Regions from separate parts of the Micromonospora sp. NPDC050417 genome, predicted to be linked through region 2. Evidence: riboswitches for the same ligand, from Rfam matches in the RefSeq annotation. Region 2 holds a riboswitch; the other holds the start of a gene.

Region 1 (7,115 bases), on a different contig from region 2:
GCCCGGTTCGACCACCCGGCGGTCGACCGTGGCCAGCGCGACCACCCGCTCCGGCGCCAGCCCGATCGCGGTGAGCGCCGCACCGACCAGGGCGTCGAGTTCGTCGGTGTCCACGCCCGGCCGGGCACCGACGCCGACGATCAGCGACACGCGGCCACCAGGTTCCGGGCCAGGGACGGTGTTCCGGCCCAGTGCAGGTGCAGGTACGAGGCGTGCACGCCGCCGGAGACGAAGCCCTCGGGAGCGGCGTCCCGCCAGGCCCAGGCCGGTGCCGTACCGGCTCGGGGGGTGACGGTGGTGCGGTGGAACTCGTGCCCGGTGACCCGGGTGCCGGTCGGGGCGAGCACGCTGTCGTTCAGCGCGACCGCGTCCCGGTAGCCCAGGGTGAGCCGGTCGGTCATCACCGCCTCCGCGTCGAGCACCCCGCACATCGGCGCACCGTCCAGGCTCCGGCTGAGCCAGAGCAGGCCGGCACACTCGGCGGCGATCGGCGCCCCGGTCGCGGCGAGCCGGGCCACCTCGGCGCGTAGCGGCGCGTTGGCGGTGAGCTGTTCGGCGTAGACCTCGGGGAACCCGCCGCCCACCACCAGGGCTGCGGTGCCGGCCGGCAACTGTTCGTCGTGCAGCGGGTCGACCACGGCCACCTCGGCGCCGGCGGCGCGCAGGAGTTCGGTGGTTTCGGCGTATCCGAAGCTGAACGCCGGTCCACCGGCGATCGCGACCACCGGGCGGGCCCCGGCGACCTCGGCCGTCGGGGGCTCCCAGGCGCTCGCGGAGAGCGGCGGCGCGCTGCGGGCGACCGCCAGGACGCCATCCAGGTCCACACTCTCGCTGATCAGGCTCGCCAACGCGGCCACCGATTCGAGCGCCTCGGCCCGCCGCTCCACCGCCGGCACCAGGCCCAGGTGGCGGGAGGGGGCGGCGATCACCGCGTGCCGGCGTAGTACGCCCAGCACCGGCGTGCCGACCTCGGCGCAGGCGTCCCGGAGCAACTGCTCGTGCCGGTCGGAGCCGACCCGGTTGAGCAGGACGCCGGCGATCCGGACCGCCCCGGTCGCGGCCGAGCCGAACGACCGGAAGCCGTGCACCAGGGCGGCGACCGAGCGTGCCTGCGCGGAGGCGTCGACGACCAACAGCACCGGCGCGTCGAGCAGGGCCGCGACGTGGGCGGTGGAGCCGAAGTCACCCGCGCCGACGCGACCGTCGTAGAGGCCCATCACGCCTTCGACCACGGCGAGGTCGGCCCCGGTGGCGCCGTGCGCGAAGAGCGGCCCGACGAGTTCCTCACCGACCATCACCGGGTCGAGATTCCGCCCCGGCCGACCTGCCGCCAGGGTGTGGTAACCGGGGTCGATGTAGTCCGGGCCGACCTTGAAGCCGGCCACCCGTACGCCACGCGCGGCGAACGCGGCGAGCAGGCCGGTCGCGACGGTGGTCTTGCCGTGGCCGGAGGCCGGTGCCGCGATGACCAGTCGGGGTACGTTCACCACTCGATGCCCTGCTGGCCCTTACGGCCGGCGTCCATCGGGTGCTTGACCTTGGTCATCTCGGTGACCAGGTCGGCGAGGTCGACCAGGTCCGGATGGGCGTCCCGGCCGGTGATCACCACGTGCTGGTTGCCGGGCCGGTCGCGCAGCGTGGTGACCACGTCCGCGATGTCGATCCAGCCCCACTTGATCGGGTAGGTGAACTCGTCCAGCACGTAGAAGCGGTACGCCTCGGCGGCGAGATCCCGCTTGATCTGGGCCCAGCCCTCGGCTGCCTCGACCGCGTGGTCACGCTCGGTGCCGGGGCGTTGGATCCAGGACCAGCCCTCGCCCATCTTGTGCCAGACCACGTTGCCGCCCTGGCCGCTCTCGCCGAGGGTACGCAGGGCGGTCTCCTCGCCGACCTTCCACTTCGGACTCTTCACGAACTGGAAGACGGCGATCGGCCAGCCCGCGCTCCACGCCCGCAGCGCCATCCCGAACGCGGCGGTCGACTTGCCCTTGCCCTGACCGGTGTGGACGGCCAGGACCGGCTGGCGGCGCCGGGCGCGTGTGGTCAGACCGTCGTCGGGTACCTGTTCCGGCTTGCCCTGGGGCATGTCAGGCCGCCTTTCCGAGAGTGTGCAGCGCGTCCAGCGGGACGCAGTCGGCGGCCAGGGCGGTGGCGAGCCGCCGGGCCAGTCCGAGCCGGATCGGCCCGGACTCGCAGTCGACGACCACCGAGGCGACGTCCCCGAGGGCGGGCAGGACGGTCAGCGGGTCCGGCCCGCTGGTCGCCCGGCCGTCGGTGACGACGACCAGCAGGGGGCGACGGCGCGGGTCACGGCGCCGTTCGCTGTCGAGGGTCCGCGCGGCCTGGCGCAGCCCGGCGGCGAGCGGAGTCCGGCCGCCGGTGCGCAGTTCGGCCAGGCGCAGCACACCGACCTCGTGGCTCGCCGTCGGCTCCAGCACCGTACTCGCCCCGGTCCCCCGGAACGTGATCATGCCGATCTTGTCGCGCCGCTGGTAGGCGTCACGCAGCAGGGAGAGGACGGCGGTCTTCACCACCCGCATCCGACGCCGGGCCGCCATCGAACCGGAGGCGTCGACGACGAAGAGCACCAGGTTCGCCTCGCGTCCGACGTGCACCGCCTCGCGTAGGTCCCCGGGGGTGACCACGCGGGCGCCGCGGCGGGCCGTGGCGAGCAGGGTGGCGGGCAGGTGCAGGCTGGTCACCCGGCCGGCCGGCAGCCGGGCGCCGACCACCCGGCCCCGTCGGGCGTACGACGGGGAGCGGCGGCCGGTGTGCGCGCCGGTGCCGCGGCCGCGTACCACCAGGGGCCGGGTCCGGTACGGCTGCGTCGCGGCGACCGGTGGTGGGCTGCCGGCGTTCGACTGCTCCGGCTGTCGCTCCGGTGCGGGCTGCTGGTCCGGGCTCGCCGGCTCCGGCGCGGGTGGCCCGTCCGGGGTGTCGTGCCGGCTCGGACCGTCCGGCCCGTGGTCGCCTCCGCCCGGCGGCGGGCCGGCGTCGGGGCCGTTCGGCGGGCTGTCGTCGGGGCCGTCGTCCGGTCCGGTCGGTGGTTCCGGCTCCGGGTCGTCGTCGCCGTGTTCGCGGAGCAGTTCCTCAAGCTTGTCCTGGTCGGTGCCGGGCGGGTCGAGCGGATCCCGGCGACGACGGTGTGGCAGCGCCAGCCGGGCGGCTGCGGCGACGTCGTCAGCGGTCACCACGTCCCGGTCGTGCCAGGCGGCCAGCGCCACGGCGGTCCGGGCGACCACGATGTCGGCGCGGAGCCCGTCGACCCCGTACTCCAGGCAGATCGTCGCGATCCGGTCCAGTTCGGTGTCGGGCAGCCGCACCGAGGGCAGCCGCAACCGGGCGCCGGCGATCCTCCGGGCGAGTACCGCGTCCTCCTGCACCCAGCGCGCCGCGAAGCCCACCGGGTCGGTCTCGTACGCGAGCCGGCGGCGCACCACCTCGGCGCGGGCGGGCGCTTCGCGGGGTGCGGCCACCGCGACCACCAGCCCGAACCGGTCCACCAACTGGGGGCGGGGTTCGCCCTCCTCCGGGTTCATCGTGCCGACGAGCAGGAAGCGGGCGGCGTGCTTGACCGAGACCCCGTCCCGTTCGACGTGTGCCCGGCCCATCGCGGCGGCGTCGAGCAGCAGGTCGACCAGGTGGTCCGGGAGCAGGTTGACCTCGTCGACGTAGAGCACGCCACGGTGGGCGGCGGCGAGCAGTCCCGGCTCGTACGCCTTGACGCCGTCGGCGAGGGCGCGTTGCAGGTCCAGGGTGCCGACGACCCGGTCCTCCGTGGCGCCGACCGGCAACTCGACCAGGGTGGCGCGGCGTCGTGTGGCCGCCGCCCCCGGCTCGTGCGGGCCGTCCGGGCAGTCGCCGTCGGGGTTGGCCGGGTCGCAGGCGAACCGGCAGCCGGGGACCACGTCGACGTCGGGCAGCAGCGCGGCGAGGGCCCGGACGATGGTCGACTTCGCGGTGCCCTTCTCGCCCCTGACCAGCACCCCGCCGATTGCCGGGGAGACCGCGTTGAGGAGCAGGGCCAGTCGCAGTTCGGCCAGGCCGACGACGGCGGAGAACGGGTACGGCGGGGTCATCGCCCACTCAGGCGCGCAGAAGCCATGCTCATGTCCCTTCCACGGGTGTCCACGCCCGCGTTGGCTGGGTGGTGCGAGCGGTCGGAGTCTCCTGACTCCCGGATCGACGCTTCCCCTCGACCTTCCGGCCCTTTCGGCCGTGGCCCGTACGTGAGAGGTCACTCCCCGGTCACAGTGGCGGGACCGCCCCGGACTCACACCGGGTTCCTCCGCGCACCGCTCTCGTTGCGCCATGCTGTCCCACCGACCGGCCCGCCGTCAACGTGAGCACCGCGACCCGCAGGAACGACTGGCTTCAGCCAGTATCCCCGTCGGGCTCGCGACGCCCTGTGGTAGGCGGCAAGCTGTTTGCCAGGTTCGACGTCGGTGAGTCACGCTGGCACGGTGAGCATGATCGGACCGGGTGCTGATCCCGCACCCCGTGCACCGGGTGTCACCCGGAGCTACACACGGCGTGACGACCTTCCGGCCGACGTTCAGCGGGACACCGTCGCGCTGGTGCGGGTGGCGGTCCGGGAGATTTCCCGACGCTGGAGCCGCACCGGAGGCGTTCAGGAGCTGTGGCTGATCCTGCCTACCGGCGCGGGCAGCGGCGACGACGAGGTGCTGGTACGGCGGGCGCCCCGTGGATCGCTGGACGGCTATCGGTACCGCGATGACATTCACCGGGCCGGCGCGTTCGACCGGGATGTGGAGGGACAACTGCCCGGCAACCGCTGTGTCGCGCTGGTGTACGGCAACGGTTGGCTGTCGCCGCGCTTGCCGTTCATGTCGAGCATCGACAGCAGTGCACTGGTCACCGTCCGACACCAGAGCGGAGTCCGGTTCAAGACTGGACTGGGGTTTCGCCGTAGCGGACGTGTCCTGCGGCGTATCCGGTTCGACCCGGAGGTCATGGACTGGCTCACCGCGCACTCGCCGAAGGACTGAGCGAACCAGCCGGTTGGTGGAGAGCCGGAACCACCGCCACAGCCAGGCGCTCGGTACGGGATCAGAATCGGATGTCCTCGATGTCCCGATCAACCGACTGGGCCGGGGCTCCGGGGACCTCGACGTCCACGGCGAGCAGGGCGCCGTCAAGCGGGCCACGCGGGTCGAGGCCGAGGTGGGCGGTGGTGACGAAGAGCCGACGCAGCCCGGGACCGCCGAGGCAGACGCTGGTGGGCTGGGCCGCCGGCAGGGGCAGCTCGCGGTCGAGGGTGCCGTCCGGGCGGTAGCGGCGGACCGCGTACCCGCCCCAGAGGGCCACCCAGAGGTGACCGGCGGCGTCGACGGTCATGCCGTCGGGTGCACCCTCGGCCCCGGCCAGCCGCAGGAACGGGGTACGACCGGAGAGCGCCCCGGTGGCCGGGTCGACGGTGAACCGGTCGACCTCGCCCCGGGCGGTGTCGGCCAGGTACATCGTGGTGCCGGCGGCGTCGAACGCCGGCCCGTTGGTGATCGTCAGCCCGGTGACCACGGGAGTCGTGCCGGTGCTGTCGTACCGGTAGAGGGTGCCGGCGCCCGGGGTGGTGTCGTACGCCATGCTGCCGGCCCAGAACCGGCCGTGCGGATCGGCGACACCGTCGTTCATCCGGGCCGGCGACGGGTTGCCGCTCTCCAGGTCGACGAGTTGACGGACGCCGTCGGCGCCGGTCAGCTCGGCGAGGCCGGTGCCGGTCGCGGCGATCCAGTCACCCGGTCGTCCGGCGACCGGTGCCACCGCACCGAGCGGCGCGCCCAGCCGGCGTGACTCGCGCAGCGGTGCCGGGGCGTCACCGGTGGTCTCGTAGAGCCGACCGGCGAGCAGGTCGACCAGGACCAGCCGGTCCTCCACCCAGCGGGCACCCTCGCCCAGTTCGAACCGGTCGTCGCTCCACGCGGTCGGCGCGGTGAGCCGCATCGTCTCCTCCTGGGGTGGTGGCAGTGGCACAACTGTCAGCACGGCCGGGCCGGCCCGGCACGTCGGTACGGGTCGAAGCGGGTCAGCGTACGGCGCTGCCCGGGGCGTGGTCGAGCAGCGACAGCTCGGCGCGGGTGGGTAGCCCCTCCCAGTCGCCTCGGGTGGCGACCGCGAACGCACCGGTGGTGACCGCCCGGTCGAGCCGGTCGGCGACGTCGAGCCGGTCGAGCAGGCCGGAGAGGAGCCCGGCGACAAACGCGTCCCCGGCGCCGATGGTGTCGAGTACCGGCACCGAGCGGGCGGCGGTGTGGACGCTCCCCCGCGTGGTGTGGCTGGTGGCGCCCTGCCCGCCGTGCTTGACCACCACCTCGGGGATCCCGGCGGCGAGCAGCGCGGCGACCGGATCGGAGTGGTCGGTCAGTACGGCGAGTTCGTCGTCGGAGGCGACCACCAGGTCGATCGAGGGCAGCAGGGGGCGGAGCGCGGCGGCGGCCCGCTCGACCGACCAGACCCGCTGGCGGTGGTTGACGTCGAGACAGACCAGGGTGCCGGCGGCGCGGGCCGCGTCGACGGCGGCCACCACCGCCGCGTACGGCTGGTCACCGAGCCCGGCGGTGATGCCGGTGACGTGCAGGATCCGGGGTCTCCGCTCGGCTGCGGCGAAGGCGGTCGGTACGTCCTCGGCGCTCAGCCGCGAGCCGGCCGACCCGCTCCGGTAGTAGGTGACCCGGCTGATGTCACCGACCCGCGCCTCGAACAGGATCAGGCCGGTGGGAGCGTCCGGGTCGACCCGGGCCAGGCTCAGGTCGACGCCTTCGGCGCGAAGGGTACGGCGAATCAGTTCGCCCGGCTCGTCGGCACCGGTCACACCGATCCAGCGCACCCGGTGACCGAGCCGGGCCAGGCCGATCGCCACGTTCGACTCGGCACCGGCGACCGAGAGCGAGACGGTGCCACCGAGCCGCAGCGCTGCCGGGGCGCGGAACGCCGCCATCGTCTCGCCGAGCGTCAGTACGTCGACACCCAGGGGCTCGCCGGTCACGACGCCGCGCCGGGTGCCTCGGCCACCGCGACCAGGAAGTCGGCGACCCGCTTGCGCAACGCGCCGAGGTCGCCGCCCCGGACCGCGTCACCGAGCAGCGGCGAGCCGACGC
Region 2 (7,115 bases):
GCGCCGAGGGAGGCGCCGGAGGAGATACCGAGCAGGTACGGGTCGGCCAGCGCGTTGCGGGTGACGGTCTGCATGACGGCTCCGACGGCGGCGAGTCCTGCTCCGACGGCGGCGGCGAGGAGGACCCGGGGTAGGCGAATCTGCCAGACGATGTGGTCCCGCAGGAGCGGCACGTCGGAGCGCAGCACGCCCACGTGGTCACCGATGACGGTCCACACGGTGCCGAGCGAGAGGTCGGCGGGTCCCACGGTCACCGCAGCCCCGATCGACAGGACGAGTATCCCGGTCAGCGTGATGACCAGCACCGTAACGCCCGGGCGTGGCGCCGCCGTTGCTGGCGGCACCACGCGTCGGTCGGTACGGTGCGTGCTTCCGGCGGTCAGCGTGGTGTCCGGGTTGGCAGCGCGGCGAGCCCCTGCGCCAGGTGCTCGATGCCGAGCACGTTCCGGACCCCGGCGGTCGTCTCGGAGAACGGGATCACGACGAACCGTTTGCCGGTCACGGCCGGCAGGTCCCGCAGAGTGGCGTTGCCGGTGAGGAAGCTCTGTTTGGCGGCGGCCCGGTCCCACTCCGCGTCCACCAGGACGATGACGTCCGGGTCGCGTTCGACAACCTTTTCCCAGCTGGTGTCGCCCCAGCTACCGGGCAGGTCGGTGAACGCGTTGCCGACCCCCACCGCTGACATGAGCATTTGTGGCCCACCGCAGCAGGAGCCCACGCTCGGCGCGTCGGTCCCGCTGTCCCACCAGAGCACCGAGATGTCCTTCGCGTCCTTGACACTCGACGCGGCGGCGGCGATCCGCGTCCTCTGCGCGTCGATGAGGGAGGTGCCCCGCTCTGGTACCCCGAAGATCGCGGCGATGTCCCGGATCTCCCCGTACACGTCGTCGATGGTGAGCGGCGACGGGCGAGTTTCCTTCGGGCAGCCGGCGGGCGAGAGGTACGTACCGACGTTCAGGCTGGTGTAGGTGTCCCGCTCGCCGATCCCCTCGTCACTGAACGCGCTCGCGAACGAGGCGTAGACGAAGTCCGGAGCAGCCTCGATCAGCTTCTCCTTCGACGGGTACTCCTTCGCCAGCACGGGGATCTTCTGGTACGCGGCGGCGTACTCGGGCAGGATCGCGTCGTCGAGGTACGCGGTGCCGATCATCCGGTCCTGCAGACCCAGCGCGAGCATGATCTCAGTGGCCGCCTGGTTCATCGTCACCACCCGCGATGGCGGCTGGGCGAACTGCACCGGCACACCACAGTTGGTGAGCGTGACCGTCGTGGCCGACGGTGTCCCGGACGGTGCGCCCTGGTCCGAGGCGCAGCCGGCGACCGACACAGCGAAGATCATCATGATGGACAGCGGCGCGACAACGCGCCAGGACATACGGGGCCGCATTGCGCGCATGCGCATCAGGGACCGCCTTCCAGCACCTCGTGGACGGGTCGTTACGTGCCGTGGCCGGTCTCCTGGCTGTCGGGAAACGCGTCTCCGACCGGCCTTCCCAGGCTGATGCCCAGTGACCTCGTACGACGAGGGCCAGAGACTTCCCGATAACAGTGGCGAGGGCCGCACCGGTCTCACACCGGTTTCCCGAGCACCACGGCGGCGCTACTCTAGCGCCCCGGTCGCCGCACGCAATATGACGCACCACACCATGCTCAAGCCTCTGTTGTCGCCGGGGTCGGGTAGATCAACTTATCGACGTGTCCGTCGACCAGCCCTCGGTTCGCGTCATTCCCCGACACCTCCGCGACCCGGGACCAACCCGTCCGTCAGCAGTTGTGCGCCAGGGCACGCGCCCAAGCGCGGCGCCGTCCCGCGCAGCCTTGCCACCGAGCACGTGATCCGGGTGGTCAGGGAGAGCGTCGCTCTCACAGGTCCGGTGGCTCCGCTGCCGCCATGGCTTTCCAGCGCGCCTCCGCGTATCGTCCCGATGTATCGCAACGATACATCGGACAGTGGGCTCGACCGAACGAGGGAGCGGCGATGAGGCGGGTCGATTACGACACGGAGCTGTACCAGAACTACTCCCGCGGCCGTGCGCTCACCGAGCACCAACTGGAGGCATGGACAAGCGCCTTTGCCGCCGCGCTACCCGACCGGCGCCCGCTGGTGGGGCTGGACGTCGGGTCGGGGACCGGCAGGTTCACCCCCGCGCTGGCGCGAGCGTTCGGGCCGGTGACCGGGGTCGAGCCGTCGGTCCGCATGCGCGAGCAGGCGCAGGAGCAGGAGCAGCATCCGGGCGTGCGGTACGTGGCAGGCTCCGCCGAGGACATGCCAGTTCCCTCGGGTAGCGCCGACTACGCGCTCATGTTCCTGTCCTGGCACCATGTCCAGGACAAGCCCCGAGCGGTCAGGGAACTGGCCAGGGTGGTCAAGCCGGCCGGGAGGCTGCTACTGCGCGCGAATTTCAGCGACCACCATCCCGAGCCGTGGTGGCTGGACCACTTCCCTCGCGGCCTTGAGGTGGACACCGCCCTGTTCCAGCCGCTGCACGAGGTCATCGCGATGTTCACGGAGGCCGGTTGGCGTGTCGCCGAATTCGGCCTGGTTACCCATTTGTCCGACGGCACTCGCGCCGACATGCTCGAACGGCTGCGTTTGCGTACCCTCTCGTTCTTCGCCCAGCTCAGCGCCGATGAGGTGGAGGCCGGCCTGCGCAGCATCGAGGAGGCCGTGTCCGGCGATCCCGACGCCCCATCGCCCGCGCTCTCCGAGCCGCTGCTCACCCTCGAACGACGCTAGCCAGGTCAGAGCCAGCTTCCTGCAGGTCGAGGACGCGGGCTCTGACTCGTCGGGTGGGCATGATCGGGCACACGGCGCGTCACGGTGTGGCGTCTCGCGGCAACGGGTGGTCGCGGCCCACGTCACCACGCTAGCCAATGCGACCCTCTGCCTGCCCGTGCAGGTTCCAGTAATAGGTGCGCAGAATGTCCCCGTCGGGAGTCAGTCGTTGGGATCCGGCTCTCCACCCCAGCCGTTCGTAGAAACCGGCTGCTCCTAACGGCCCCACCGACGTCTGCAACTCGGCCCACGTCGCGCCGACGGTCCGGACGTGGTCGATGAAATGGGCTACCAGCCGCTCACCGATTCCGCTCTTGCGCCAGCCCGGGTGCACCGCCAGCGCGGTGACGACGGCGACCTGCGGAGAGGCGAACGACTCGGGTTCTGCTTGCTCTGCCTGGCGGTGGAGCAAGCGGCGTGCCCACGGGCGGAACCGCGATCGCAGCAGGCGGGCCGCAACGCGAGGCCGGGCAAACAGCGCGACGCATCCCGCGCCCGCGAGGGACGCCATCGTGCGCCGGTCCGCCGTCAGCGCGGTCGCGTGCGCGACCTGGTCGCTGGTGCCCAACAGGAATCCGACAACCTCGTCCGGGGCAGCCGCCGGGTCAATGACGACGTAGCCGACGCCGTGCCCCGAGTCGAGGAACGTGCGTTGCCAGCGACGGACAAAGCGGGCACCGAGCGACGGGAAGACCCCGAACGGTAGGAGACCAACGTGGGCACGGGACGTGGCTGGAAGGTCTTCGTCCGTCATCGGCCGCAGGACGAGCTGGCCGCGAGCTGGATCGGTTGCCGCAGATTCGGAGATCGGCAGTGATGCCGTGGTGCTGACGTCGGGACTGCTCTTGATCCTGCGGAGGAAGCGCATAACCTCGACAACCTCGATGTCAGGGCGGAGATTCGACCCGCCGCAGGTCACCCACCTCGTCTTGCTGGTACATCTCCCCGGCCCTGGGGCTTTCCCTTGAGGCACCCCGCATGCCACCACCACCGTCCTGCCTCCACGTCGGCGCAGCACGTCGGCGCCAGCGTCCGCGTACCCGCGTCCCCTGGTGTTATGCATGCTGTGAAAGCTGGCAGAGCGGCTGAACTGGTTGATCGACCTGGGCTGCCTGTACCACCAGGTCCGACAGGCTGGTCAGTACGACGCGAATCAACCCGAAAGTCATCTGATTCCGTGGACCGGACTGCTCCTATCCCGTCTCTTCCTCGTCGGAGAGACCGTGACCGACGAGGACGGCCGCCCGTGGCGGCTCGGGACGCACCAGCCGGCGACCGACAAGAAAGTCCCATGCCTGCTGGACGACCGACGGCGGCATGGCGGGGAGGGCGAGCTCCGCAGCCGAGAGCCCGCGCGGCACGGTGAACAACTGGAGCAGGGGCACCAGGACGTCCGGAATGAGATATAGCCGGCCGTCGACCCGCCGGAAGGCGAACCGGCCGGGTCGGTCGGAGTTGGTGCGGCTGTACCAGTAGTGGTAGCGGTACTCCTCCATCACGTCGGATTCGGGGCGGCGGATCACCGTGCCGTTGAGGACGTAGCGCGCCTCGCGGTCCGGCTGCACGGGGCCCACCACCCTCATGATGTCCATGCCGTACCGGTCCTGGTAGAGGTACGTGTGCGCGCAGTCGGTCCCACCCACCCAGGGTCGTCCGAGGTCGTTGTTTGTCAGAGCCGCCTTCGCCTCCTCGAGTGCGGTCAGCTCCTCGTCGTCCAGTGTGCCGCCGACCTGCTCGAAGCTCAGGGCCCGGGCGATGTCGTGATCGGGATACGGCATGAGGTTGCGCAGCCCGAACCGCTCGGGATCCTTCGCCACGATCGCCCCGGCGGTGAGCATGAAGGTGCCCAGCCCGCCGAACGTCCACCTGTCTCGGTGCTCGCGGAGAAAGTTGATCGACTCCATGGCCTCGGCCGCCGTCTCCGACGGAAAACCGGTGAACCCCATCATCTGTACGCCGATACCGGCCTGCGTCATGGCATCGATCGTCTGTGACACCTGTGCTGGCGTGGTGCCCTTGTTGATCAGGTTGAGAATGCGTTGGTTGGCGGATTCGAAGCCGACCGAGACCGAGACGCACCCACTGCGCTTCAGGGTGCGGCACCGCTCGACCGACCAGTACTTCTCCAGGCGAATCTCGGCCCCCCACCGAAAGTCCAGACCGGACTCGACCACGCGCTCGGCGAATTTCAGGATCGTCGCCGGTGCCAGTACGTCCACCGAAAAATAGATGAACTTGGCAAACTTGGAGATCGCTCCGACATCGGAGACCATTTTGTCGACCGGGTCCTGGCGCCACGGGCTGGTCGGACTGTCCCCGTTGAGGCCGTAGTCGCAGAACGTGCACTTGTTCCAGTAGCAGCCCCGGGTCGGGGAGTAGTAGACGAACGGCTCCGGGCTCAGGTATTTCTCCCACGGCAGCGTCGAGTAGTCCGGCGTCGGCAGGGCGGCGAGCTGCTCGTACTTGAACATCGGCAGGGCCCTGCCGATTCCGTGCCTCGGGTGGAGTCGAACGTTGGGATGGCCGCTGGGCATCCGGCCCGCGTCGAGGGCGTCGAGGATCTCGACGTACGCGGTTTCGCCCTCGCCGACCACGAGTGCGTCGAACACGTCGAAGATCTGGAACACCATGTCCTGGTCCGTGGCGTACTTCCAGACGTCGGCGACCTCGGTGCCCCCCGCCACCAGGAACGCGTGCGGGAGCGCCCGGCGGATCAGCCGCGCCATCCACAGCGCGAACGGCAGTTGCGAAACGAACGTGACGTTGATGCCGACCACATCGTGGCCACCGGCCACCAACCGGGGGATCAGCTCCTCGCTGTAGTACGGGGTGAACGGGTTGCTCAGCCGGGCGAGCATCGCCTCGTCGGTGAGGTCCCGGACGGACGACAGGTTGAACCGGTCGTACGGTTGGAACTCAAAACCGTTGTGGAACTGGCCGGGTAGCCCGGCCGCTCCCAGCGTGTTCATCCAGCCGGTGACGGTTTCGACGGCGTGCTGGTACTGCGAATAGTCGTAGAACCGCACGGGGTCCTGTAAGACCCGAACGGCCTCGGCCGTCTGCTCGGGTGAGACCTGGCCGGCACGCAGCCGCATCGCGGCGGCTGCGACGGGCGACATCCGGTCGGCGAACGCGGAGGCGTCCGATGCCTGCCGGATCAGCCAGTCGTACGACACGTCGGTGTAGGAGTGGTGGAAGGCCTCGATGTTGGCGTCGATGATGGTGGCCGCCGCCTGTCCGTGCGCCCGGGCATAGGAGTCCAGGTAACACAGCGAGTGGTACCCACAGGTCGGGTCGGTCAGCGGCGGATAGATCAGGACCGGACGCATGTGTTCCTCCTGGCGGGGTGCGGATCAGCCGTTGCGAGTGCTAGCCGCGAAGCGATTCCATCCGCTCCCTGATGGACCTGACGGCGGCATCGAGGTCGTCTGCGTCGAACCGGACCTCACTGGCGTGCACGGTTCCACGGCCCTCGACCTGGACCGGAGTGTCGGGCTCCAGCGTCACCGTCACGGCGGTGCCGCTCATGCCCGGGACCGCCACGACCTCGTCCGTGACGGAGACGAGCCCCTTGTACTTGTCGTGGGTCTCGCGCCGTACGGCGCGGACTGAGCCGACGTCGACCGAGACCGCCGCCAGGTGTCCCATGCGGAGCACCAGGCGATGGGCGTCGACGTAGTGGGGCCGGGTGTGTACGGCCGAGTAGAAGCCGAACAACCACTCGACGCCGAAGATGGCGAGGATGAGCAGGACGATGCGCAGCCAAGCCCACGGTACGAGCAACTCCACGAGAAGGATCTCCACCGGAGCCAGGACGATCATCACGATGAGGAACGCCTTGTGGGCCGATCCGTACCGGATGACGGTGCCGCCCGCCGGTACGTCCTTGCGTCCGCGTACGAGCATGATCATCGACAGGAGGCCACCGATCTCGTGGCGGAGTAGCGTGACCATGGGTTGAGGGAGCACGGTCCCGGCCGCCTGGAGGAACGCGTCCCACCGCCCCACACCCGCCTGACGCAACCGCCGGTACATGACCCGAGCGGTGACGGCGAGGGCGAGCGCCAGCACGCCGCAGAGCGCCTCAAGCCCGATCGCGATGATCACCGCGTCACCTAGGTCGAGCACCCCGGTCACGACCAGCAACAACTCGACGGCGATCACCGCCACGGCCGTCCACTTGAGCAGCCGCACCCCGCTGTGCTTCGACATGGTCATCGGTCGACCCCATCGGCCGTCGGCATGGTCAGGGCAGCGCGGGCCCGCATCTCCGCCCCGCATTGGCTGGATCCCATACGTTTCCCATCAGTCACAACGATAGATCTCTCTATTCTGACAG

Evidence for each region. Region 2 has a riboswitch for cobalamin ahead of ACIBF5_RS28645 (ABC transporter substrate-binding protein). Riboswitches for the same ligand answer to the same signal wherever they lie in the genome.
Region 1: it holds a riboswitch for cobalamin, as region 2 does, so the genes downstream of both, ACIBF5_RS22025 (VWA domain-containing protein) here and ACIBF5_RS28645 (ABC transporter substrate-binding protein) in region 2, are expected to answer to the same signal.

What each region holds. Positions count from the first base shown of each region.
Region 1 covers NZ_JBITIH010000017.1:65,947-73,061, reverse strand. The annotation lists gene ACIBF5_RS22040 (cobalamin biosynthesis protein) at 1-150, opposite strand, end outside; gene ACIBF5_RS22035 (cobyrinate a,c-diamide synthase) at 141-1,490, opposite strand; gene cobO (cob(I)yrinic acid a,c-diamide adenosyltransferase) at 1,484-2,086, opposite strand; gene ACIBF5_RS22025 (VWA domain-containing protein) at 2,088-4,079, opposite strand; cobalamin riboswitch at 4,164-4,289, opposite strand; gene ACIBF5_RS22020 (hypothetical protein) at 4,464-5,009, shown strand; gene ACIBF5_RS22015 (SMP-30/gluconolactonase/LRE family protein) at 5,071-5,961, opposite strand; gene ACIBF5_RS22010 (sugar kinase) at 6,044-7,003, opposite strand; gene ACIBF5_RS22005 (bifunctional 4-hydroxy-2-oxoglutarate aldolase/2-dehydro-3-deoxy-phosphogluconate aldolase) at 7,000-7,115, opposite strand, start outside.
Region 2 covers NZ_JBITIH010000028.1:62,095-69,209, reverse strand. The annotation lists gene ACIBF5_RS28650 (FecCD family ABC transporter permease) at 1-347, opposite strand, end outside; gene ACIBF5_RS28645 (ABC transporter substrate-binding protein) at 380-1,342, opposite strand; cobalamin riboswitch at 1,431-1,609, opposite strand; gene ACIBF5_RS28640 (class I SAM-dependent methyltransferase) at 1,979-2,737, shown strand; gene ACIBF5_RS28635 (GNAT family N-acetyltransferase) at 2,868-3,644, opposite strand; gene ACIBF5_RS28630 (B12-binding domain-containing radical SAM protein) at 3,970-6,105, opposite strand; gene ACIBF5_RS28625 (hypothetical protein) at 6,146-6,994, opposite strand; gene ACIBF5_RS28620 (class I SAM-dependent methyltransferase) at 7,104-7,115, opposite strand, start outside.